One region of the Brevibacillus sp. HB1.4B genome, then DNA from elsewhere that is predicted to be linked to it. Evidence: a T-box and tRNA genes for the amino acid it is inferred to sense, from the RefSeq annotation. Region 1 holds a T-box; the other holds one or more tRNA genes.
What was found. The T-box of region 1 lies ahead of tyrS (tyrosine--tRNA ligase). A T-box ahead of a tRNA ligase gene usually reads a tRNA of that ligase, here a tRNA-Tyr.
Positions count from the first base shown of each region.

Region 1 (11,983 bases):
AAAGACGGCAGGCCTCTCATTCAAAATTTGCATCTGACCCTGCAAAACGGCGACAAGATTGCCATCATCGGGGAAGAGGGAAATGGAAAAAGCAGCTTATTAAAATTGATTTACGCGGAACAAATGATTGCCGAGTATTGCACATTTGAAGGGAAAGTGTTGAGAAACGAATGTTCCATGGGTTTTCTTTCACAGGAGCTATCGGACGAAGAAAAACAAATGACCATTGCCGACTTCTTTGCCGAAAATCAATGGACCAAAGAACTGGTAAGAGCGATGGATGATCTCGGCATTCATGCATTGGATTCAGATAAAAGGATGGGTGTTCTGTCCGGTGGTGAGCGTTTCAAATACCGCTTTTTAAGTCTGTTGGCACAGAAGCCTGATGTTCTATTACTGGACGAACCCACGAATGATTTGGATATTCAAACAATGGAATGGCTAGAAGAATTTATCCAACAGACGGCTATTCCTGTCATATACGTATCGCATGACGAAACATTTATTGCGAATACAGCAAACGGTATCCTTCATATGGAACTGACGAAGCGCAAACAAGTACCCAAATATACGTTTTCAAGAGAACCATATGAGAATTACCTCGCGAATCGTGAGAGCCACCTGAACAAACAAGAGCAGATAGCCAGAAAGCAAGCTTCTGATCATCGAAAGCAAATGGAGAAATGGCATGACGTTTGGAATAAGGCAGAACATCAACATCGGAACGTATCCCGCTCGGACCCGCGACTGCAAAAGAAGATCAAGTCTCTGAAAAATCAAAGAGAGCGTATGGAGAAAGCATCGGAAACGTTTCTAGAGGCACCAAGTGTAGAAGAAGCAAGCGAATTCCGATTTGATTCTGCGGTACATGTGCCTGGTAGTAAACAAATCCTCGAGTTTTCATTGGAAGTACTGCAAATAGCGAACAAACAGCTATCGAAACAGATTCATTTATCGATCAAGGGACCAGAAAAAGTCGCGATTATTGGGGAAAATGGAATCGGAAAAACGACGTTGTTGAAAAAGATCATGGATGAGCTAGTCCAGCACTCGTCATTAAAGATCGGTTACATGCCCCAAAACTATGAAGACCGACTGGATTCAACGAAAACACCGATTGAATTCTTGGAAAGAACCGGGAATAAAGATGCGATTACCAAAGCGTATACGCATTTAGGCAGTATGAATTTTACAAAAGAGGAGATGCATCAACCCATTAAAAACTTATCTGGGGGACAGAAAGCGAAATTGCTTCTGGTAAAAATGATTTTGGATCAGTGTGAAATATTGATACTGGATGAACCGACCAGAAACTTTAGTCCTTTGACGACTCCTGTTCTGTGTCGCTCCTTAATGGCTTTTGACGGTGTGATTATCAGTATTTCGCATGATCGACGGTATTTACATGAAGTCGCAACAACTGTTTATGAGCTAACTGCCGAAGGTCTCATGAAAATAAAATAAAGGATAATGGCGGAATCATTGCTACATGGTTGACATTGCTATTTGAATTCAATATACTGACTTTAATTTCATATGAAACATACGTTGAAAGAGCCCAGTAGCAGCTTATTCCCTGTTCTAGAAAGCCGGGGGTTGATGGAACCCGGTACACAATAAGCGAGCGAATTACACTCTGGAGTATCTCGGGTAATGCCGAGCGGAATCGCGAACGATAACTCGCTACGAGTGGCATGAATGGCCTGCGTTAACGCATGGGTCCATTGGTGCAAGATGGGTGGTAACACGGTTATTCAATCGTCCCTATGTCTACAATAGACAAGGGGCGATTTTTTGTTTTTTTACCATAGGAGATTGAAGGAGTGTATGGCAGTGAATATTATCGACGAACTCGAATGGCGCGATGCCATCAATCAGCAAACAGATGCAGAAGGACTGCGAGAATTAACGAATGAAAAAGCAGTCTCGTTATATTGTGGTGTAGATCCAACAGGTGACAGTATGCATATCGGTCACTTGATTCCTTTCATGGTACTGAAACGCTTCCAGCTGGCTGGTCATCGTCCAGTTATTTTGATCGGTGGTGCAACAGGTACGATTGGCGATCCGAGCGGCCGTCAATCCGAGCGCTCTTTGCAAACACTGGAACAAATTCAGGAAAACGTCGACAAACTCACCGCACAGATGAAAAAGCTGTTCATTACAGAAGGCGACAACCAAATCCGTTTGGTGAACAACTACGACTGGACGCATAAGATCAATGTCATTGAATTTTTGCGGGATTACGGAAAAAACTTCAGCATCAATACGATGCTTGCCAAGGATGTTGTATCGAGCAGACTGGAAAGCGGCATTTCGTTTACGGAGTTTTCCTATCAAATTCTGCAATCGCTGGATTACCTGCATCTGTACAATCATGAAGATGTTCAGTTGCAAATCGGCGGTTCCGACCAATGGGGCAACATTACTAGCGGTCTTGATCTGATTCGCAAAAAAGAAGGATCAGAAGCAAAAGCATTCGGTCTCACCATTCCTCTGATGCTGAAGGCAGATGGTACGAAATTCGGGAAGACAGCAGGGGGAGCCATCTGGCTTGATCCAAACAAAACAACACCATTCGAATTCTACCAATTCTGGGCAAATACCGATGACCGCGATGTTGTGAAATACTTGAAATACTTCACGTTCCTTTCTAAAGAGGAAATTGACGAGTTGGCTGAAAAAGTACAGACCGAGCCACACAAACGCGAGGCGCAAAAAGCGCTGGCGGAGGAAATGACGAGATTTGTACACGGTGAGGAATTGCTGGAGCAGGCGAAGCGTATTACAGCAGCTTTGTTTACTGGTGATATTAAATCGCTATCGGCAGATGAGATCGAGCAAGGTTTCAAAGAAATGCCGACGTACGAATCTACGCTCGAAACGAAGAACATCGTTGACTGGCTTGTTGAGATCGGCATTGAGCCATCCAAGCGTCAAGCACGTGAGGATATTACAAAAGGCGCTATTTCGATGAATGGCGAGCGGGTTTCCGATCTGGAACTGGAAGTAACGCCAAGTCTCGCTATCGGCGGTCGCTTCATCATTATCCGCAAAGGCAAGAAAAACTACAGCTTGGTAAAATTGTCTCAATAGATGAAGGAATAAGAAGCTTCCCTGGAAACCTGAAGGGAAGCTTCTTCTTTTAATTGCATGATTTTCGTGTTTGACAGTCCTCCAACGTATGATTGTGGAAGGACACCGCTTTGCGATCTAAACTATAGCTGATAAAAGTCAGCAACGATGCTGCGATCGCGACAATCGCACCAACCCAGGAAACATCAATGAGTTCCCGGTTTGTCGTAATAAATCCACCCAAAGCTGATCCGAGGGCGATCCCAACATTGACTGATACAGGAGTTAATGAGGAAGCCAAATCTCTGGCAGCCGGGAAATGTTTATCGGCCAAATCAATAAAATACAATTGCATCGTGGAATTCATGATATAAACGACCAAGGCCATAAACGATAAGCTGATGAATCCACCTAGAAGGGTATGGGACGAAACATAAAGAGATGCGAGAATAGCGGCTTGCATCAGATACACATACCGAAGCTTTCCAATCCCGTTGTGAGCTGCCAGTTTTCCACCAATCAACGTGCTAAAGATCGAAATTACCCCGTACAGTAAAAATACGAGACTAATCGATTGGTTCGGTACGAAGAGCACTTCTTGCAGCAAAGGAGTTAAATACGTATATACCGTATAGGTTGCTGCGATACTTAATGCCGGGATAAAAAAAGCGATGATGATACGTGTATGGGTCAGTAACCCGATTTGTTTTTGCAAGGAACTGCTCGATCCCTTCAATCCTTTTGGGATGGTCACTGCACTGGCAAGGAGAGAAATGACGCCTAGTAGCGCCGCAAACCAAAAGGCCATTTGCCAACCTCCCCATTGCCCAATAAAAGTACCAAGTGGCACCCCAATAACGCTGGCGATCGTGAAGCCCGAAAAAATGATCGAAATAGCGGTCCCCCTTTTCTCAGCAGGCATCGTTTCACTGGCAACCGCCATGGCAAGTGCAATCAAAACCCCGGTCACAACGGCAGTCAAGATTCTGGAAACAAGAAGCAATACATACGTCTCGGATAGGGCAGTTAGAATATTCCCTGTAATAAAGATGCCGATCAACGTAAGCATGAGTGGATACTTGGCAAATCGGCTGAATATCGCAGTTAAGATCGGTGTACCGATGGCAAATGAAATGGCAAAGGCTGACACGAGCGATCCTACTGTTGAAATCGAAATGCCCAACTCGGATGCCACATCACTAAGCAGCGAGATGAGGACAAATTCACTCGTACCCAGAACGAAGGTCAATATAAATAAGGTAAAAGTTAGGAACTTTTGCTGTCTGTTCAAAAGCTGAATCTCCTCTCCACATGTTCGATTGTTAAGCTTTTTCTACGGCCATCTGGAGCTCGGCGACATAAGAGTCCGGGTCTTTGGGATTTTCACGACGAACACAAATTTCACGACGCGGCTCATTCTCTTTGATCCGGTATCCATTTCGTTCAATCCATATCGCCAATTCGACACTCGCAGTGCAACGGCATGTCGTCCGGCAATGATGGATGAGTGTAGCCATCAACGGAATTTCCGGCAATCGCTTAACGGTAAAAGGTGGTTCGGTCTGCAAATCGTGAGTAAGCAAACGCGCCACTTCCACATCCATGTTGTCATCGCACTCCTCACAGCCATGCCAAAGAACCATTCTGGAGAGAGAAGATTGACCTGAACGCCCCATATAATCGTCCAGCTTTTGAAATAGCTCCGGAATTTTATTGAACGGCGTTCTTTGACGATAGGATAGGACAAGTTGAGGTTCTACTTTTTTTAGAATAACGTCATGCGAAGACAAGCTTTTCTCTTCATTTTCGATGGCATACAGACGATCGTTGATCAGATTCAGTCTTGCTTGCTCCTTATCCAGAATGGATTGAATCTCGCTTTGCTTGATTCGAAACATCCCCCTGATTTGTTCGAGTGGGATTTGCTCGCTCATCATCTGGCGAATTTGATCCAAGGAAAACCCCAATTCTTTATAAGCCAAAATCCGATTAAGCTGAAGCATTTGGTCAGCCGAATAATACCGATAGCCTGAAAATTTGTCGGTATGAGCTGGCTTAAGCAAATGAACTTGATCATAGTAAACGAAGTGTTTTGACGGAGACTTGACTAATCTTCGCAAATTCACTGATTTAAAACATGGGGTAACCTCCATACTTACGTTTTTTCTGTACCGAGTATAACTTTCCAGTTAAGGGGAGAGTCAAGCGGCAAGGGAAGGGGAATGGGCAATAAAAAACCGGTGGGTTTCGATACCACCGGATGTGACCGATTTTTATTTTATTTCTGAAGTGCAATACTATCCACTTTGTTCGCAGCAATAACAGCGACTGCATTCGGCTCCAGATCGAACCAAAAAATCAGATCGCCATCCGCTTTCTTCTGCGACGGCTTCATCCCGTTCACATAGACTTTGATTTCACGTACAGTTGTCAAATGCAATTTGCCTTGATCGCGCAGGGTGTCCATTCATTTCAATAAGCGGTCAAAATCGGGATGTATGATCCAGTTACTTTTGATATCCCGAATGATAAATTTCCCGCCGTGCTTTTTGGAAGGAATTCTTGCCAAGTAAGTATGATTGATAAAAACCCCACGATTTTGAATGAGCTGCTGGAGATTTTGTTCCCGATACAGATACAGTGTATCTTCCGGAATGATGGCAGCCGACCATGAATAAAACGGGTCGGTGACTGTCGGATGCGACCAATAGAGAGGGGTGCGCAGGGCGTCACCTCTTTGGGGTTGGTACAGATCAAGACCATGATTGGGATTGGCGATATCTTCTGAGCTGTAGTGCCAAAAATACGATGTGTCGTATTTTTTCCATTGATGCGCCAAGTAATTCGCAGTTTGGTTGTCTAGCGCGTTAAACGCAAAGCTGGACTTCAAATACCCATGGTCAATCCATGTACTGCTTTGGAAGTGATCTTTCATTACTTGCAACGCATCTTCCGTAGTCTTTTGATAGTGCCTGATTTCGTAAGGATAGAGGGTATGTAGACCCATGTCATTATCGTTCCGATTCAGATCATCCAGAAACTGCAAAAATTCAGGGCATTGCGCAATGGCGACATTGACAGGCGATTTTGCTTGAAAATACGGATTCGAGTAAAAAACGCTTTTCGTAACTGGTATTCGATGTTTGACAAAACCGCCTGTCGCTTGTGCCGACGATGTAATCTTCTCGGAGCCGAAATAAACAGCCCGATTTGTTTGCAGCGTCTGCTTGTCAGCATGCTCTGTCCATACGTGCGTAGCCAAAAAACCAGAAGGCTGACTCATAAATCGCAGCATGAGCTTCGGTTGATACCCAACTACCAGCGAAAATGAATTGGTCCGTTCATCGTTTGCACGATATTCGGAAGCATGGCGGATTTTTCCGACTTGATTCGTTGAGCCTTGCTGTACATATCTGTACATATCTGTGATCATTCATGTGATCCAGATTGACGATGAGCTGTTTTTGCGTTGCATTCAATTCAAGTGACGATACGTTGGGAGCATGGTACAAAATGCCGCCAAACGATTCGGAGCGAATTTCTATGATTGCTCCTGGTTGAAATGCTGGACTTTGATCCAACGTTATTTGATTGGCTCCTTTCGGAAGGGAAGGAGTCATTGCATTGTAAATCGTGCCATATTCGGCTTGGTACTGAATGGAAGAGAGGATTTCATTTTTCGCCAGATCAGTAATGCGGACATTGCCTGCCTCATCCCAGCTAAACACATAATACGGATTTTGAAAGGACTTCTTCGCAAGCGTAGGTATTGGAAAAGAAAGTACCAAGAATAGCAATAATAAGAAGGGAATGGCGAAAAACCTTTTTGCCCGCATGATTTTCTCCTTTTGTATGATGATATACGTTAGACGAATGTGCACCGAAAAATCCACAAGGTAAGCCATCATGATTTAGACCTTCTCAAACAGCAAGAATAGATATATAATTAATTAAATTAATTAACTAATACAAAGGAGCTAACATGTACCCGTTCTTTTCAAAAGTCGCATTCACACATCGTATGTACAATAACCAATTGCAAGAGGAGTTACTTCCATTCGGTATATCCGTCACGCAATGGGCGTTAATTCGTTATTTGAAAAATAACGGTTCTGCTACTTTTAGTGACGTCGCCGATTATTGGCAAGTAGAGAAGCCGGCCATAACACCCATTGCGCAAAAATTAGCCGCTCGTGAAATCATTTCGATTTCATCTGGATCAGACAAACGGCAAAAAATTATGTATCTGTCAGAGAAAGGTGAAGCGCTACATAAGACGATTATGGAAGCGACTGATCCGTTCTTGGAAGAAATATTGGAGGGCATCTCACCAGAAGAAAGAGACGCAGCAGCCACAGTACTCGAAAAAATAATCATGAACCTAAAGAGAAGAGGGTAATCAGTGAAAAAGGATAGGCTTTGGACGAAAGAGTTCGTTATTGTTTCTTTCATCAATTTTCTTTTGACACTTATGTTTTTCTTACTAATGGTTACGATTGCTTCTTATGCCAAAACAGAATTTCACGCTTCAACTAGTTCAGCAGGACTGGTTTCCAGTATCTTTATCATTGGTGCTTTGATTGGCCGATTACTCACCGGTAGAGCTATTAGTCATATTGGTACGAAAAAAACGCTTTGGATTGGGTTAGGATTTTTTGCTGTCACCTCGTTGCTTTACTTTTTTGCAGTCCATATCAGCTTTTTACTGGTCAATCGATTGCTGCAAGGGATTGCCGTTGGTATTGCCAGTACAGCAACAGGTACCATTATTGCTCAAATCTTGCCAGCGTCTCGCAAGGGTGAGGGGATTGGCTATTACAGTTTAAGTGCGATTTTAGCCACTGCGATTGGTCCTTTTCTCGGCATGATCTTATTGCGGCTTGAAAATGGTTTCACCTGGATCTTTACGATGAATGTTGTGTTTTCCCTGATTTGTTTGATGTTTTATGCCATGGCAAAAATCAATGTTCCGCTTGCTTCAGCAAATGTGAAAGAGGAAGCAAAAGGTTCTCTGCTTTCGAAATTCATCGAGCCGAAAGCCTTGCCGATTTCATTCATCGCCTTAATAATCGGCTTCAGCTATTCGGGTGTCTTGTCATTTCTATCGTTTTATGCGGAAGAAATTAATCTGTCCTCAGCTTCCAGTTATTTCTTCTTGGTGTATGCCATTGTCATTATCCTTTCGCGACCATTCTCAGGAAAGCTAATGGACGCAAGAGGGGCGAACATCGTGACATACCCAAGCCTGGTGATATTTGCGCTCGGGATGCTTCTATTCAGTCAAACCTCAACTTCCTGGATGCTGCTGCTATCTGCTGCATTGATTGGAGTAGGCTTCGGTAACTTTAACTCCATTGCCCAAACCGTAGCTGTGAAGGTAACAGCTCCGCATCGTTTTGGATTAGCAACCTCTACGTACTACATTTTGTATGATCTAGGATTAGGAATCGGGCCCTATCTGCTCGGTTTTATCGTACCGCATACAGGATATCGTACGATTTTCGTCGGGATGGTTGCCTTCATCCTTTTCAGTATCCCGCTTTATTACTGGCTACACGGAAAACGAGATCGGGAATTGATGCGTGCTGCCTAACTCATCCAAGTAAAAAAGGGGGAGTTTGGCCCCCTATAGAAGATATGCAGGCTGCCCTTAGTCGGTAGCCTGTTATTTTTTCCGCAGTCTTTTTGATACGCATGATTGTGGAAAGTTCGAGGGAAGTTTTAGTGAAAGTAGAAAAATGATAACGAACGGTTGAAAATCATAGTATACTTTTGGGTGGACATATTAATGGAAAAGTTTATGAACAAACAGATCAACTTAGAACTCACTAAGGTTAGGAGTCAACTAGAAAATGATGGAGAAAGTACACTGGCGAGATATAAAGAAGTACATAATGATCGCGACTTACACCGTATTGCTGTTTGCTGTGGTCTGGAATTTTCCTTCTGTAAAGTCATTTATCTATGAAATATTTGACTTATTAGATCCTGTGATTTATGGGATTGCCATTGCTTACATCTTGAACATTTTAATGAGATTTTATGAAGAAAGACTTTTCTCACCCCTTAACCGCGGTAACAATCGAATCTGGTTAAAAGTAAGGCGTCCTTTTTCAATCCTGTTAACGCTGGCGACTGTCCTGGTATTTTTTACATTTCTCATGTGGTTTATTGTCCCTCAGCTTCTCACGAGTATTTCCATGCTCGCGTCAAGTATTCCGAATGACATGCAATCATTAAAGGCTTTCGTCGATGGTTTTGCAGAGAGATTTAACTTGTCCGGCGATTTATGGAATACACTTATGGAGAAGTGGAATGAAATTGTAAATAAGTTCGGCCATTTTTTCCTGACTTCCATCCCTGTATTACTGACGTATACGAAAATGTTTACTGTTAGCTTTATCGATGTCATCATGGGGCTGATGTTGTCCGTCTATTTGCTCCTCTATAAGGAAAAGTTGACGCTCATTGCGAAAAAACTCGTTTATGCCTATTCGTCAAAAGCAAAGGCGGATCGGGCTGTAGAAATTGGACAAATCACCAATCGAGCTTTTAGTGGCTTTATCTCAGGCCAGCTAACAGAGGCTCTCATTCTTGGCGGGCTTTGTTTTGTGGGGATGTGGGCGTTTAACATGCCGTATGCACTGCTTGTGAGTGTGATCATTGGTGTAACGAGCATCATTCCGATTTTTGGTGCTTATATCGGGACGATTCCGAGTGCCTTTATTATTTTAATGATCGATCCAGTGAAGGCTATTTGGTTCCTTGTCTTTATTCTTGTCTTGCAGCAAATCGAAGGTAATTTTATCTATCCAAGAGTGGTAGGTAATTCAATCGGATTGGATGGCTTATGGGTGATAGCAGCCTTATTGGTTGGGGGAGCATTGTTCGGGTTGATGGGAATGCTGCTAGGAATCCCTGCCTTTGCCGTCGTATATACCCTCGTCAGAAGCACGACAAATAAGCGACTGAAGGACAAGAATATTATCCTGAAAGAATAGGTGTCCACCGTTTCAATTCCTCAATGAAATCGTAAATCTAAAGGCTCACACTTTCGAATGAAACCAGAAAGTGTGAGCCTTTTTTGCAGGGATTGAAGAGTGGTTTGGGTAAAAAGTAGCACAATTAACAAAAAATACCTAATTTTTAACTGATTTCCAAAACACTCTCTGTTATAATGAATAACAGTTTCTCAAACAGGTGCATATGAATACGTTATTCTGCTGGATTGTAAGGAGGTGTGCAGGCCAGCACATTAGTTTTCAGGTAATGTATTTTTTCCATTCGAATTGGTCAGGATTCATGTCCTGATTCCATTAGTCTAGAGTACCAGCGCACATGTTTCGACCAAAAAGTGGAAAGTGACTTTTGTCCTGAAAACCGCTTTGAGCAAACAGGGAATTATCCCCATTGTGAAAAAATGTAAAATCGAGGAGAATTTGTAGGTGAAAATTGGTTCATGACCATAGTAATATAGAAATGGTTAATACTTACAAAAAAGATACAAAAACCCACATATTTTGTTACATTTGGCCATTATATTAAATGGTGTTGATGAGGGAGTTTCCCATGTGATCCATTCGTCACTGAGGCTTCATCTTCAGATTTAGCGGACCATTTCCTTGCAGTTTCGTTTACCTGTTTGGCCATCACATTGTATTGTCACACTTCATGATAGACAAAAGTTTGCCAATTATCGGAGGGGACACATGTTGGGAAATCATACCAATCTCATCGACTTGGAGCGGGAAAAAGAACAGGTAGCCTTGTTTAATGATACAAAGGCTGAATATCCACAGGATAAGTCGATTCATCAGTTGTTCGAGGAACAGGCAGAAGCTGTGCCACACCGAGTTGCCATCGTTTATGAAAATGAGCGATTAACTTACCAGGAGCTCAACAGGAAGGCTAACCAATTAGCAAGAGCACTGATCGAAAAAGGGATAACAACAGATAGCATCGTCGGTGTGATGATGGAGAAATCCATTGAAAATGTGATAGCTATTCTGGCCATCCTCAAGGCTGGCGGAGCGTATGTTCCCATCGATATCGAATATCCCCGAGATCGGATTCAATATATCCTGCAAGACAGTCAAACCAAAATCGTCATCACCCAGAAAAACGTCAGTAACCTTGTTTATGACGTCGGATACCGTGGTCCTGTAGTCGTACTCGAGGAAGAACAGCTGGATTCTCGCTCGGATTCCAATCTTCACTTGCCAAGCAAACCTACTGATATGGCGTATGTCATCTATACTTCAGGCACAACTGGCAAGCCGAAAGGAACCATGCTGGAGCATAAAGGGATCGCTAATTTGCAATCATTCTTTCAAAATACGTTCGGTGTAACACCTGCAGACAGGATTGGACAGTTTGCTAGCATGTCTTTTGACGCATCGGTATGGGAAATGTTCATGGCTTTACTAACCGGTGCCAGCCTCTACATCCTTTCCAAACAGACGATTCATGATTTCATCAGTTTTGAAAACTATTTGAATAAAAATGAATTGACCATCATCACGTTGCCACCCACTTATTTGACTCACCTCAACCCAGATCATTTTACAACACTTCGCATCATGATTACGGCAGGTTCAGCTGCTAACTTCCCTTTAGTAAATAGATGGAAAAATAAAGTTAGGTACGTGAATGCATACGGACCTACGGAAACAAGCATTTGCGCGACCATATGGGAAGCACCTTCCAATGTGCTCCTCAACCAAACGATCCCAATCGGTAAACCGATTCAAAATACGTACGCTTATATTGTCAATGAAGAGCTACAATTGCAGCCAATTGGCAGTGAAGGCGAATTATGCATAGGTGGAGTAGGCTTAGCCAGAGGATACTGGAATCGTCCAGATTTGACCGCCGAAAAATTTGTAGATAATCCGTTTGTTCCAGGAGA
Region 1 is NZ_JABSUT010000001.1:635,210-647,192, forward strand. It holds gene HP398_RS03120 (ATP-binding cassette domain-containing protein) at 1-1,464, shown strand, start outside; T-box leader at 1,540-1,769, shown strand; gene tyrS (tyrosine--tRNA ligase) at 1,828-3,096, shown strand; gene HP398_RS03130 (MFS transporter) at 3,146-4,366, opposite strand; gene HP398_RS03135 (MerR family transcriptional regulator) at 4,398-5,201, opposite strand; gene HP398_RS30775 (hypothetical protein) at 5,354-5,509, opposite strand; gene HP398_RS30780 (hypothetical protein) at 5,543-6,508, opposite strand; gene HP398_RS30785 (hypothetical protein) at 6,417-6,983, opposite strand; gene HP398_RS03145 (MarR family winged helix-turn-helix transcriptional regulator) at 7,058-7,474, shown strand; gene HP398_RS03150 (MFS transporter) at 7,478-8,668, shown strand; gene HP398_RS03155 (AI-2E family transporter) at 8,928-10,076, shown strand; gene tycA (tyrocidine non-ribosomal peptide synthetase TycA) at 10,785-11,983, shown strand, end outside.

Region 2 (11,983 bases), on a different contig from region 1:
TCAAATACCTGCAATGGCTGCGGTTCATACTCCCCAACAAACTGAAGGACTGTCTCTTCTTCCTGATAGTTGAGTCGCAAAGCATCGTTCTTTTGAATGAACAGGTGAATGGCCGCTTCAAGTACATCCAGTTTCACTTTTCCTTGAACCCGCACCATCCCCCCTAACGTATGGACAGGAAGCTGTGGATGTAATTTTTCCGTATACCAGATACGCTTTTGTGGATGACTTAAAGGATATCCGCCATTCCATTGCTTCTTATCCTGATGCAATGCATTTCCCCCCTTTCGGAATTGTGCAGATGTAATCACAATTCGGATATGGCAAAAAATCTAATTGATTACAAATACTTCCATCCCAACTATATCGATGACTCTTCTATAGTGTCAAATGAATTTTCCATTAAATGTTATTTCTGAAAATTAGATGAATTCCATCTCTTTTTTCCATTTTCTAGCGCTGCATAGAATGGAAAAAATTTTGTGCACGCTATTGATTTTGGCTGTCTTTTCACGTAGGATAAAATGTAATATATTGGCAAAAACACCCCCTGGAAGGATGAATGTGATTAGATGTCTGTGACACTTCGTGAAGTAACCCTGGAAAACTGGGAAGAGTGTATTGAACTGGAACCTACTCCTGAACAGAGTGAGTTTGTTGCCCCGAACCTCTACTCCATAGCCGAAGCAAAGTTTCAAACTACATTTGTCCCTTTGGCCATATACCATGAGGACACGATGGTTGGCTTTGTCATGTATGGGCTTGACCCTGACGATGGAAACTACTGGATTTACAGACTCTTAGTTGATGCCAACTATCAACGCCAAGGCTACGGACGTGCTGCGATTTCGCAAGTCATTGATATACTGAAAGCAAAAGACGATTGTCAAAAAATTGTCATTGGTTATGCTCCAGCCAATGTCGCAGCCGAAAACCTTTACGCTTCACTCGGATTTCAAAAAAATGGCATGGTTCTGTTTGGCGAGACGATTGCAGAATTGAACTTTTAAGCCAGCTATTTTCGTTCCCCGAAAATGAAACAGCGGCGACCTAAGACCTAAAAATCAAGTCTTAGACTCGCCGCTGTTTGAATTGTTTTCCGTATATGAAAAAAGCACACCTTCCATGTGTCTGTAAACATCATGGTTAGTGTGCATTCGTTTTTAATATGGTGCCGGTGAAGGGACTTGAACCCCCACGGTTTCCCTCACGATTTTGAGTCGCGCGCGTCTGCCATTCCGCCACACCGGCATGTGAAACTATGAAAAAATAGCACATCATCAATATAAAATCAATGGTGGGGAGAGACGGATTCGAACCGCCGAACCCGGAGGGAGCAGATTTACAGTCTGCCGTGTTTAGCCACTTCACTATCTCCCCACAATATGTGCTGTCTTTCTTCTGCGTTTACTTTCTTCAACCAGAAGCGACATTTATTAATTTACCATGAACTTTGTTTGACGTCAATATATTTATTTGGATTGACTCTCTTTTTTCGCCAAAATCTCCTGTGCCCACTCGTGGAAGACGCGCAGTGCCTCGTCTACTTCTTGAAATATTGCTTCTTCCTCACAGGAGTATTCCGGGAAGTCAAGTATGCGGTTTTTACGAATCTTCACTTGCTCTTCTTCGCATTTTATCTCCAAGAAGTAGGGAACGGCTTCATCTATTCCATAGCTGTTTTCTAAAAACTCGTAGGTACGTACCCACTCCAGAATTCGAACTTCCGATGCCTTTAAACGAAGCACCTGCTCCAAGGACATAATGGTTTCATTCCCGTAGTAATACATGTTATTCAGCCCTTCTGCATGAAAATGGACGGAGCCGTGACTCCGCCCTGTTATTGATGTGATAGATTAGATCGAGGAAAGTAGCTCTCTCAGTTCTTTGACAATCACTTGCTGGTAGCCAGTACCTTCTCCATATTGCTCGAGCATTTCGGCACGTGCCACTTTGATCTTGTCTTCATAATCTGGGGCGTTTCGATCCGGGTTTTGCTGTTTAAACGCCGTCATGACAGCTTGGACATGCTTCGGTCTCGGTCCCCATTTTGCCAGAACATGCCCGCCTGTGTCCGCAAAAATAACAACAGGGATCGCCCGACCGCCCATCGTGAGAAACTCATCCATGAGATCGAGGTGTTCTTCCATCACCATAATTTCCACGGGCATGTCTGTTTCTTTCAAAGCATGCAAGACGACTGGCAAGTTGCGAACGACGTCGCCACACCAGTCCGCAGCCAAAATCAAGCATCTGAGGTCATCACGATGCTGGAGCGAAGCAAAAAACGCACGGTCTTGTTCATCCGTCCATGAAAATGCATCCGACCAATTTTGGTATGTATCCTGATTCTTTGTCATGCTTTCCACAAACGCCTGTGGCTTGAGCCCCGTACGGAATTTATGTGCTACGTTTGCCCCCATCTTTTCTCCTCCTTTTGTATCGCTCGCCTATTCTTGGTTTTTATTTGCTGCTTCGTTTGCTTCCTTCTCTTGATTAGCCAGCTCCATCATTTTTTGCAACAAGATATGCTGTGGCATGTGCATGAGACGCTCCAAAGGTACCTGAAGAGCTTCCGACAGCTTGACAGCCGTCTCTGGTGATATTTGTAATGGACGCATGTCATTTTTGCCCCTTTCCCTTGCTTTTATCAGTCCCTTCAGTATAATACACAGCCGTTAAACCTGCCAGCATACAAGTCTGGTACTCTGAAGCCTTTAAATAACAAGCTAACATCATTGATTAAAATGACATTAGCTTGCTAGGCAGCAGATGAAATTAGGAGTTTACGAATCCCACTAGATGAAAAAGTCGTTTATTTGGTCTGCATTCTTGCCTATTTGCCAAATAAGCATCCCCAGTATCACGTATTTGAATAAGACCAGCCTTTTCCTGGCTCGAATTTTGGGGGCAGAGAAAGCCCAATCTTTTCTTGGTTATCAGTCACATGGCTGTCATCCCCACCAGTTACACATCGTCATCAAGTACTTTGTGACATGTTGGCTCTACTGAACCACTTTTGACCCATTTACTCACCTCTCAACTCCTCATAAAAAATGAAAAAAGAGCCACACGAAGGGACTCTCTCTCATAAACCCAATATTCCGCACATGGAAAAGGACGAGCTATGGCTTTTGCTTAGTGAGGATGCATGGTACACCTAAGCCGATCGCGCCGGGCTGGGACATCTGTTCCAGATATGCCAACCCTCGTGCACATTGCTGCTTGCATACTTGACATGTATGGGACGTTACGATTTTCAACTGTACTTGATTGGGGTGCTGTCGCGAATTCTTCTTTTTGATCTTTTTGCCCTTGGCCATCCGTTTTCCTCCCTTTGCCCTAGATCACTCCAGTCTATGAAGGAGAACAACCCCGCTCTTTAGGCAAACATACAAAATCAAGATATTCACTTGCAAAATGGGCCTTGTCATACGTGTCTACAAATAGAAAAAGTCGCCGGAGAATTCTCTCCAAGCGACTTATGAGCCTTCCCTATGGCTTTGGACTTAGCAACTGGCGCAGTTCTAGCTCCAGTGTAGGAGCATCAACCATTCCGATTATCTTCTTTCGTACAATTCCATCTGTGTCAATCAAGTAAGTAGTTGGAAATGCCATCACCTTGTAACGGTTCGACACAGTACCAGCTACGTCCATTGGTATCGGAAATGTCAGCTTGTAGGTAGTGACAAAGGCCATAGCTGTTTCCGGGCTGTCATTGCTCGTGACGTTCACGCCATAGAGATCAACCTGTCCACCATATTTTTCGTAGACTTTTTGTAAATCTGGCGCCTCCAGCTTGCATGGTCCACACCAGGAAGCCCAAAAGTTCAAGACTACTGGTTTTGCCCTTTTTCCTTCTACCTTGTACGTCTGCTGGTCTAGTCCTGTCAGTGTAAAATGAGGAGCCGCAAAGCCAACTTCCGGTTTTTGAACCTCTGCTACGATTGCGGCCGTTTCTTGAGGCTTTTCCCAAACAGCAAGTCCGACCCCCAATAATACGAGCACCGCGAGCAACAGCTTTTTCATTTTGTCACCTCTGCCCTACTGAGTTAGAATCCCGTAAAGCCTCCGTACATTTGAATAAGAACGCGTGTAATATCCGTCAGTTTATCTGTATACAGAAGAATACCAAACAAAATCATAATGGCTCCTCCGATTTTCATAAACATGTCGGAATACTTCACAATCGCGTTCACCTTACTGATGAAGAACGTCATGACAAAAAATGGAATGGCGAATCCGAGCGTATACGCCAATGTGTAGGCCAAGGCGCTTGCAGGATTGGAAACACCCATGACGATAATGCCAGAAAGAATAGGTCCCACACAAGGTGTCCATCCAGCTGCATACGTCATTCCCACCAGTATGGACCCAGTATACCCCAATGGCCTCGATTTTAAATCGATTTTAAAAGAACGCATCATCCAATCCATTTTAAACACGCCAAGCATAACCAAACCAATGATAGCAAGCAAAATACCGCCCAGTTGACGAATCAAGTCCTGTTGGTCAGTGAACAAGCTTCCGATCCAAGATGTAGACAGCCCGAGCGCAACGAAAATGATCGAAAACCCGACTATGAAGAAAAAGGTATGCAAGAAGGCTTGCTTGCGAAAAACAGCTCTCCCTTTCTTCACTTCATCAACCGTAACCCCAGTTATGTAAGACAAAAAGGAAGGATAAAGCGGCAGGCAGCAAGGGGAAATAAAAGAGAGAAAACCTGCTGCAAAAGCCAAAAACACAGTAATATCGCCAGTCATATGTACCTCCGGTGGGTATTTTATCCACTATCTTCTCATTGTATCGAATCTTTTCCCCCTTCAAAAGTAGCAATGACACTTTGTCTTAAAACCGTGACAATTTACTTTACATAATATTCATTATGTCTTAAAACTCAGCACAAAACGTAACAATTGGATGGATAGATCTAGTCCACTTTAGAAAATAGATCAGATTTGTGACAAATGTGACATGTATCTTTCTCGGAAGACATGTAGATGATGAGCAGCATGCCCAAGGATAAAATAGACGAGTGCAGTTGCAGTTGTCTTGTCCTGAATAATCACGCCCGAACGACTCAACTCTTCTTCTGTAAGCCCTTTTACCAGTGCTCGAGTAGAAGAGCGCACAGTCCGATACTCCTCGAGAAGATCAACAAGCGGTCGACGGTCAAAATTCGTACGACTGACGTACATGTCCTGATGCCTAGGCAAGGGTGTCTTATCTCCGCGGGAAGCACACAGCAAGCGATAGCCCATGATTCGCTCTGTATCCATAATATGGCCGAGAACTTCCTTTCCACTCCATTTATCTTCCTGATAACGGAACATGCTCTGTTCCTCCCCGCAAGATCGAAAGCATGCAAGTATTTCTTCCTCCTGAGCGCAAAGCAACTCATTCAGATTCCCTTCAGGTGCGATTTTGATATAGGTTTCAAACTGCGCAGGATAATCACCAGACTGTGGTTTGCGGAAGCACAAAGGAATACACCCCCTTTTGGAATAGTGAGACGAATACTTCCATTGTACACAAAAAAGAGGCGGATGTACTCCGCCCCTTCTCTGCTATTCTTTTTTACTGAATAGTGACTTTGCCGCCATCTTGAAGCAGTGTTTGCCCTTTTACCACGATCTTATCGCCGGCAGACAAGCCTTTCAAAATTTCGATCGTATCACTAGAGGATTTCCCTGTAGTGACCTCGACTTGTTTTGCAATGTCACCTTCCAGCTTAAATACATACTGTTTACCATCGCGATCAAAGACCGCACCGCGCGTTACCACGATCGATTTTGCTCCACTTTCCCCAACCGTTGGGAAGGTTACATTCACTACCATATCGGACTTCAGCTCATTGGATGGGTTTGGAATCGTAATCTCCACTGGATATGCCTTGAGTTGCGTATCCATTACAGGACTCATCGCCGTTACTTTGGCATCAATCGTTTTTCCTGTCGATTGTACGTTTACTTTTACGGTAGTTCCTACTTTTATTTTTGTGATGTCTGCTTCTGACAGATTCGCTTTTACCAGAAGTGGATTCGTGTTAACGACAACTACAACCGGCTGCTGACCTGCCATTTGACCAACTGCGCCGCTTACGCTGGAAATATATCCATTGATCGGAGACGTCACAGTCGCATTCGCTAATTGCTCACGAGCATTTTGCAGACTTACTTGCGCTTGCTGTACAGAGGCTTCGGAAACTTGCACACTTGTTTTTTGTCCCGCAGATTGCACTCCCTGCTGCGCGTTATCATAAGAGGTCTGTGCCGTTGTCAGTTGAGAATTTGCCTGCTCCATCTGCTGAGCGGAAATCGCTCCTTGTGAAAAGAGCTGTTGCATCCGCTGCTGGTTTACTTTCGCATCCTGAAGTGCGGTTTCTGCCTGCTTCAGGCTATTTTTCGCTTGAACCAAGCCTTGATCAGAGCTGCTGCCTGCTTGGTTTAAGCTCGCTTTTGATACGTTGTAGGCTGCTTCTGCTTGTTTGACACTGTTCACCAGATCTTTTTCATCGAGCTTGAACAATACTTGACCTTTTGTCACGTATTGGCCCAGTTTCACTGGCAGGGAAGAAATTTTCCCACCCATTTTCGGGGAGACTTGCACTTCCTCACTCGGTGCCAGCTTTGCCGTGAGACCAGAATCGGATACCACCGTTCCCGTTGCAACAGTTTCAATCTGTACAGGGGTTGACGCTTCCACTGTTTCCGTAGGCGGCGTTTCCGCTTGCGGGCTGGAGCACCCTGCCACTAGCGAGATGGCCAGTAGTGCCAAAATGACGGGTTTTTTATTTAGTTTCATGTATGTCCCTCCTCTTCCCACAAACGTCTTACGATTCCAAAGCGGGATTGATTGTCTTTTGTTTCTTAGCAAGTTTCTTTTCGAGTTTCAACTTTTTCTTCAAGCGTCTCTTTTTCCCTAAATCATCAAACCAGGAAGCAACGACAGGAACCAGAACCAGTGTAATCAGTGTAGAGAATCCGAGACCGAAAATAACCGTCACGGCCATTGGTGCATTCGTCTCAGATCCGGCACCGCCAGAGAATGCGAGCGGTCCAATCGCCAGAATGGTGGTGAGTGTCGTCATCAAAATCGGACGAAGACGAATCGGTCCAGCATGCAGGATCGCATCATACAGCTCCATGCCTTTTGCACGCAATTGGTTCACGTAGTCGATCAATACAATCGCGTTGTTCACGACCAGACCGATCAACAAAATGTACCCGATCAAAACCCCAACGCTGATCGTTGTGCCTGTCGCCAATAGTCCAAGCAGAACGCCTGTAACGGTCGGTGGCACGGAGAACATGATGATAAATGGGGTGTAGAGCGATTCAAACTGCGCTGCCATTACCATATAGAGAAGCACAACTGACAGTACAATCGCGAGAGCAAGGCTAGTGAATGATTCCATCATTTCTTCACTTTGCCCGCCAAAATCGACTGTGTAGCCGTCTGGGAGATTCAGTTTCGAGATTTTCTCTTGCACTTCCCGTGTGACAGAGCTCAGGTCACGCCCTGCCAAATCACTCGTTACTTGAACTTCACGGCTGGAGTTGGCACGGTTAATCGAAACCGGCACGTCTACTTTACTGATAGTCGCAACTGAGGTCAGCGCGATCTGTGCTCCACCTGGAGCGGAAATACGCATATTGTTCAAGAAGTTTATATCTTCCTGAAACTCTTTCGGCAGCTTGAGGTTGACGTCAATCTCGTCATCACCTGTACGATAATACGTTACCGTTTGACCTTGGAAGGAAGTGCGAACACTGGAGAGAATTTGTCCAGTCGTCAAGCCGTACAAGCTCGCTTTCCCAGCATCGATCTTCACTTCCAGCTCTTGTCTTGATTCTTCCAAGCTGGTTGTTACGTTACTCGTACCAGCTACCTTCTCAATTTCACCTTTAATGATACCACTAATGTCTTTCAATACGGCCAGATCATCCCCGCTAACCTTTAGTTGGATTGGGGAACCTGTAGTCATACCAGATGGTGCGCTTACCTTGATTTCAGGTCCAGCAATATCTTTCAGCTTTTCCTGGAGATCCATTACAACTTCATTGGAGGAACGTGTGCGCTGGTCGAGATCTACCAGCATCAGGCTGATCGTTCCCTGATTGGATGACAAGGTGCTCGCTATCGGTGATGCATTGCTACCAACCGAAGTCGCAACAATTTTCTTCTCCGGAACCGTGTTGACAATTTCTTCTACTTGTCGGGTAACTTTTTCAGTTTCAGCCAGAACGGTACCATTTGGCATTTTGATGGAGACATTTACTTGACCTTGGTCCATGGCCGGGATAAACTCTGCCCCGATCAATGGAGTTAATGCGAGAGAGCCCACCATCATAACCACCGAAGAAATCATGACCGTTTTACGATGGCCCAATGACCATTTTAACAATCTTTGGTAGCCTTTTTCTACTTTGCTAAATCCAATGTTAAACCACGTAACAGGATTGATTCCACGATAGTTCTCATGATGTGTATGCGACGGAATTTTGTTCAAAATTCTCGAACTCAGCATCGGCACGAGCAAAATAGAGAATACAAGCGCCGCAATATGTGAGTAAACAACCGTCAATGCAAGTGGTCCAAACAACTCAGAGGCAATACCTTCTGTGAGGGCAATCGGCAAGAATACGCAAATTTGCGCCAAAGCCGAAGCCATAACTGCCGTTCCTACTTCTTTGGAACCATCCAAGGCGGCTTCCATCATGCCTTTTCCCTGTTCTCGATGGCGGAAAACATTCTCGAGCATAACAACTGCAAAGTCAATCAATGATCCTAATCCCAATGTCAAACCGGAGAGGGAAATCAGGTTGATCGTCTGTCCAGTCATGTACATCAGCAAGAACGTAGCAACGATCGATACTGGAAGAACGATGACCGCAATGACCATGGATCGCAAGCTGCCCAAGAAGAAGAACAGCAAGATCATACCGATACCGCCACCCAACAGGGCATGTTCAGCGGTGGTGTAAACGGAATCCTTAATGTAGATGGATGTATCCAGAGTCGTAATGATTTCTACGCCTTCTGGCAGCTCGCTTTTGATTTTCTCCAGCTCAGCTTTTACGTCATCTGCTACCTCAATGGTATTTCCGCCTGAAGCTTTTGTCACTTTAATCCCCAAGCTAGGTGTTCCATTTACGTAACTCATTTGCGTTACATCTTGATGCGTGTCTTTTACTTCGGCAATATCGCTGAGCCTGATGGAGTTTCCACCGACAGAGATTGGTGTCAGCGCGATTTGTTCGACATCAGCAAACTCACCTTGTACACGGATGTTGAGCTTGGCGTCACCCTCGCGTACCGCTCCACCGGAACCTGACATGTTGCTGGTTTGGAGGGCTTGCTGAACTTGGTCAAGTGACAGTCCGTACGCCGCTAGTTTGGCTGGGTCGACTGTAACATCGATGATCCGGCTTTGTCCGCCGCTGATGGAAGCAGATGCGACACCATCAATACGCTCCAGGCGTGATTGGATCATATCCTCTGCCATCTTTTTCAATTTGTTGATATCTTGCTCACCCGTCACCGCAAACTCAATGATCGGTGTACTGTTCGGGTCAATGCGCAGTACGCGTGGCGCTCTAGCTGAGTCAGGCAAAGAGCCACGAACCTGATCTACCTTCTCCCGCATGTCGAGAGTCGCCTGATCAAGGTCTGTCCCCCAGTTAAACATGAGGATAACCTGCGAAGCGCCTTCCATCGATACCGATTGTATACTATCTAAATCGGATACCGTTGCAAGTGCGTCTTCGATCGGCTTCGTTACCAGTTTTTCTACCTCACTCGGAGATCCGCCGTCAACGGATGTAACCACGACAGCAACCGGGAAGTTAAGATCCGGCATGAGATCAATCGACAAGCGAGGCAGTGAAACGAAACCAAAAATCATCATGGCCAGAGTCAACATAATCATGGTGACCGGGCGTTTAATCGATAGTTCAGAAAGATTCAATCCACTCACCTCTTCTTTATATATCTGCTAATTCTTTGTGAGTAATAGTTCGCATGACGAAATGAATAAGGTGAACCTCGTAGTAGCATTTCGTTTAACGAAATATCAAGGGATGAAACAAACCATTTTTAAACGGTTTGTGAATTTCCCCATTTCACATCTCGCTGTTGGTATACACGCTCTGTCAGTGACACCCACACAACTCGTCGATCTGATTGGTCTCGGAACCTGCGTACCAGTTTTTCCTGCTCCAACCGATTAATGAGACCGGAAGTTGTGCTGTATGAAAGACCGACAGTCTTACTTATGTCCCCCATCGTTTTTGGCCCATTTCCAAGCTGCTCCAGAATCAAGACCTGTTGCCAAGTTACATCGCTTGTATCCAGCTCTTGCTCAGAAATCGTGGTAAACAAAACACTGGCTTCTTGCAGGAGTTTTGCCAACTGAATCAGTTCTTTCATGAGAACCTCCCTTGCCATCCTTACTTAACCACTTCACACCCATAACTAATCGTTTATTTCCCAAAAATAATTCTACTGAAATGTATATGTAGTGAAGTCTACCCAGGGGTAGATTTCTGACAGGGATTTATCTATCTGGAGATAGACGACAACGCATGCTAGAATGAAGTTAAGTGATTATTCGGCAGAGAAAGAAGGACTTCTCATTGTTGAAGATAATGATGAAAGCCATACAAAAACGTTTACTAATCATGTGGTTTTCCATCTTAATTGTATTAGCTTTGCTTCCTGATTCATTTAAACGGGAAACTCCGTTGCAATTTTCTCTTACCATTGTACTATTTATTTGTTACCTTGTGGTATTTTGGACTTCCAAGAAAAAATGGAAGCCTTTCCAATTCGAGTTAGTGACAGTCGTGCTTGGAATTGTCTCGTTACTAAAATCCCTCATCTTGGGTGGAGAGGGCTTCGGCTTGATGCTCCCACTCGCTGTTTTTATCGGTTTTCACATTCATGGACGCCGTGCATTGGCTTATGCTACTTTTTTTGGTACGTGCAGTACGCTTTTTTTATATTTTGAAGAAAGCCTGAAATTCACGCACATCATCTCTTATATCCTTACGTATGTGGGTTGCTATATCGGCGCACGTGGCTATCGGATTCAAACTGAAGCGTACGAAACCAACCAACAGCACCTGGAGCAGTTGCAAAAAGCACATACAGAGTTGCAAGAGGCGCACTTACAACTTCAAGAAGCAGCACTTCACTCCCTTCAAGTAGCGGTTCTGGAGGAACGAACGAGAATTGCCCGTGATATTCACGATGCATTGGGCCATAGTTTGACTTCACTCATTGTCCAGCTACATGCCTTGAAGTATATGTTGCAAGATGGACCTGACAACGCACAAGAAGCCGTGCGCAACATGCTTGGTGTTGCCAAGCAAAGTCTGGAGGATATTCGCACGTCTGTCCATACATTGGCCCTGGATAAAACCTCCTTGGGGCTTACGCCTCTGCGAGCTCTCTTATCGCAGGCTCAAAAGCATACAGGAATAAAAATGGAGTTGATATGCTCCGATCTGGACATTCCGCTCTCTCAAGAAATGACGATAACGTTTTATCGAATTTTGCAAGAAGCGATCACCAATTCACTACGTCATTCTGACGCAAAAGAAATTCTCGTCATCATTGAACAAAAGAAGGACATCCTTTTGTTGTCCATTCGAGACGATGGAAGCATCACGAGCGACCAAAAAATCAAACCTGGCTTTGGCCTAACTGGCATATCTGAACGAATTCAGTTATTGAACGGAACTCTCGCGTATCGCATTCGAGAGCCTCACGGATTCCAACTCGATTTCAGCTTTCCGATTCGCCAGACTGAACCTGAAAGGAGCATGCGAACATGACCGGTAAACAAAAAGAAGGAGCCATTCGCGTGGTCCTAGTAGATGACCAAACCATGATTCGCCAAGGGTTGGGTTATGTCATTCAAATGCAATCCGATATGGAAGTAATTGGGGAAGCTTCCGATGGCGTGGAAGCTGTTGAA
Region 2 is NZ_JABSUT010000009.1:145,025-157,007, forward strand. It holds gene edeP (edeine non-ribosomal peptide synthetase EdeP) at 1-272, opposite strand, end outside; gene edeQ (edeine self-resistance N-acetyltransferase EdeQ) at 573-1,010, shown strand; tRNA gene HP398_RS21345 (tRNA-Leu) at 1,170-1,251, opposite strand; tRNA gene HP398_RS21350 (tRNA-Tyr) at 1,296-1,380, opposite strand; gene HP398_RS21355 (hypothetical protein) at 1,473-1,790, opposite strand; gene HP398_RS21360 (thioredoxin family protein) at 1,857-2,423, opposite strand; gene HP398_RS21365 (YycC family protein) at 2,451-2,621, opposite strand; gene HP398_RS21370 (hypothetical protein) at 3,126-3,323, opposite strand; gene HP398_RS21375 (TlpA family protein disulfide reductase) at 3,496-4,029, opposite strand; gene HP398_RS21380 (cytochrome c biogenesis CcdA family protein) at 4,053-4,763, opposite strand; gene HP398_RS21385 (DinB family protein) at 4,953-5,483, opposite strand; gene HP398_RS21390 (efflux RND transporter periplasmic adaptor subunit) at 5,578-6,804, opposite strand; gene HP398_RS21395 (efflux RND transporter permease subunit) at 6,833-9,970, opposite strand; gene HP398_RS21400 (MarR family winged helix-turn-helix transcriptional regulator) at 10,099-10,449, opposite strand; gene HP398_RS21405 (sensor histidine kinase) at 10,605-11,840, shown strand; gene HP398_RS21410 (response regulator) at 11,837-11,983, shown strand, end outside.
Region 2: it encodes a tRNA-Tyr, which carries the amino acid that the T-box ahead of tyrS (tyrosine--tRNA ligase) is inferred to sense. The anticodon was not compared.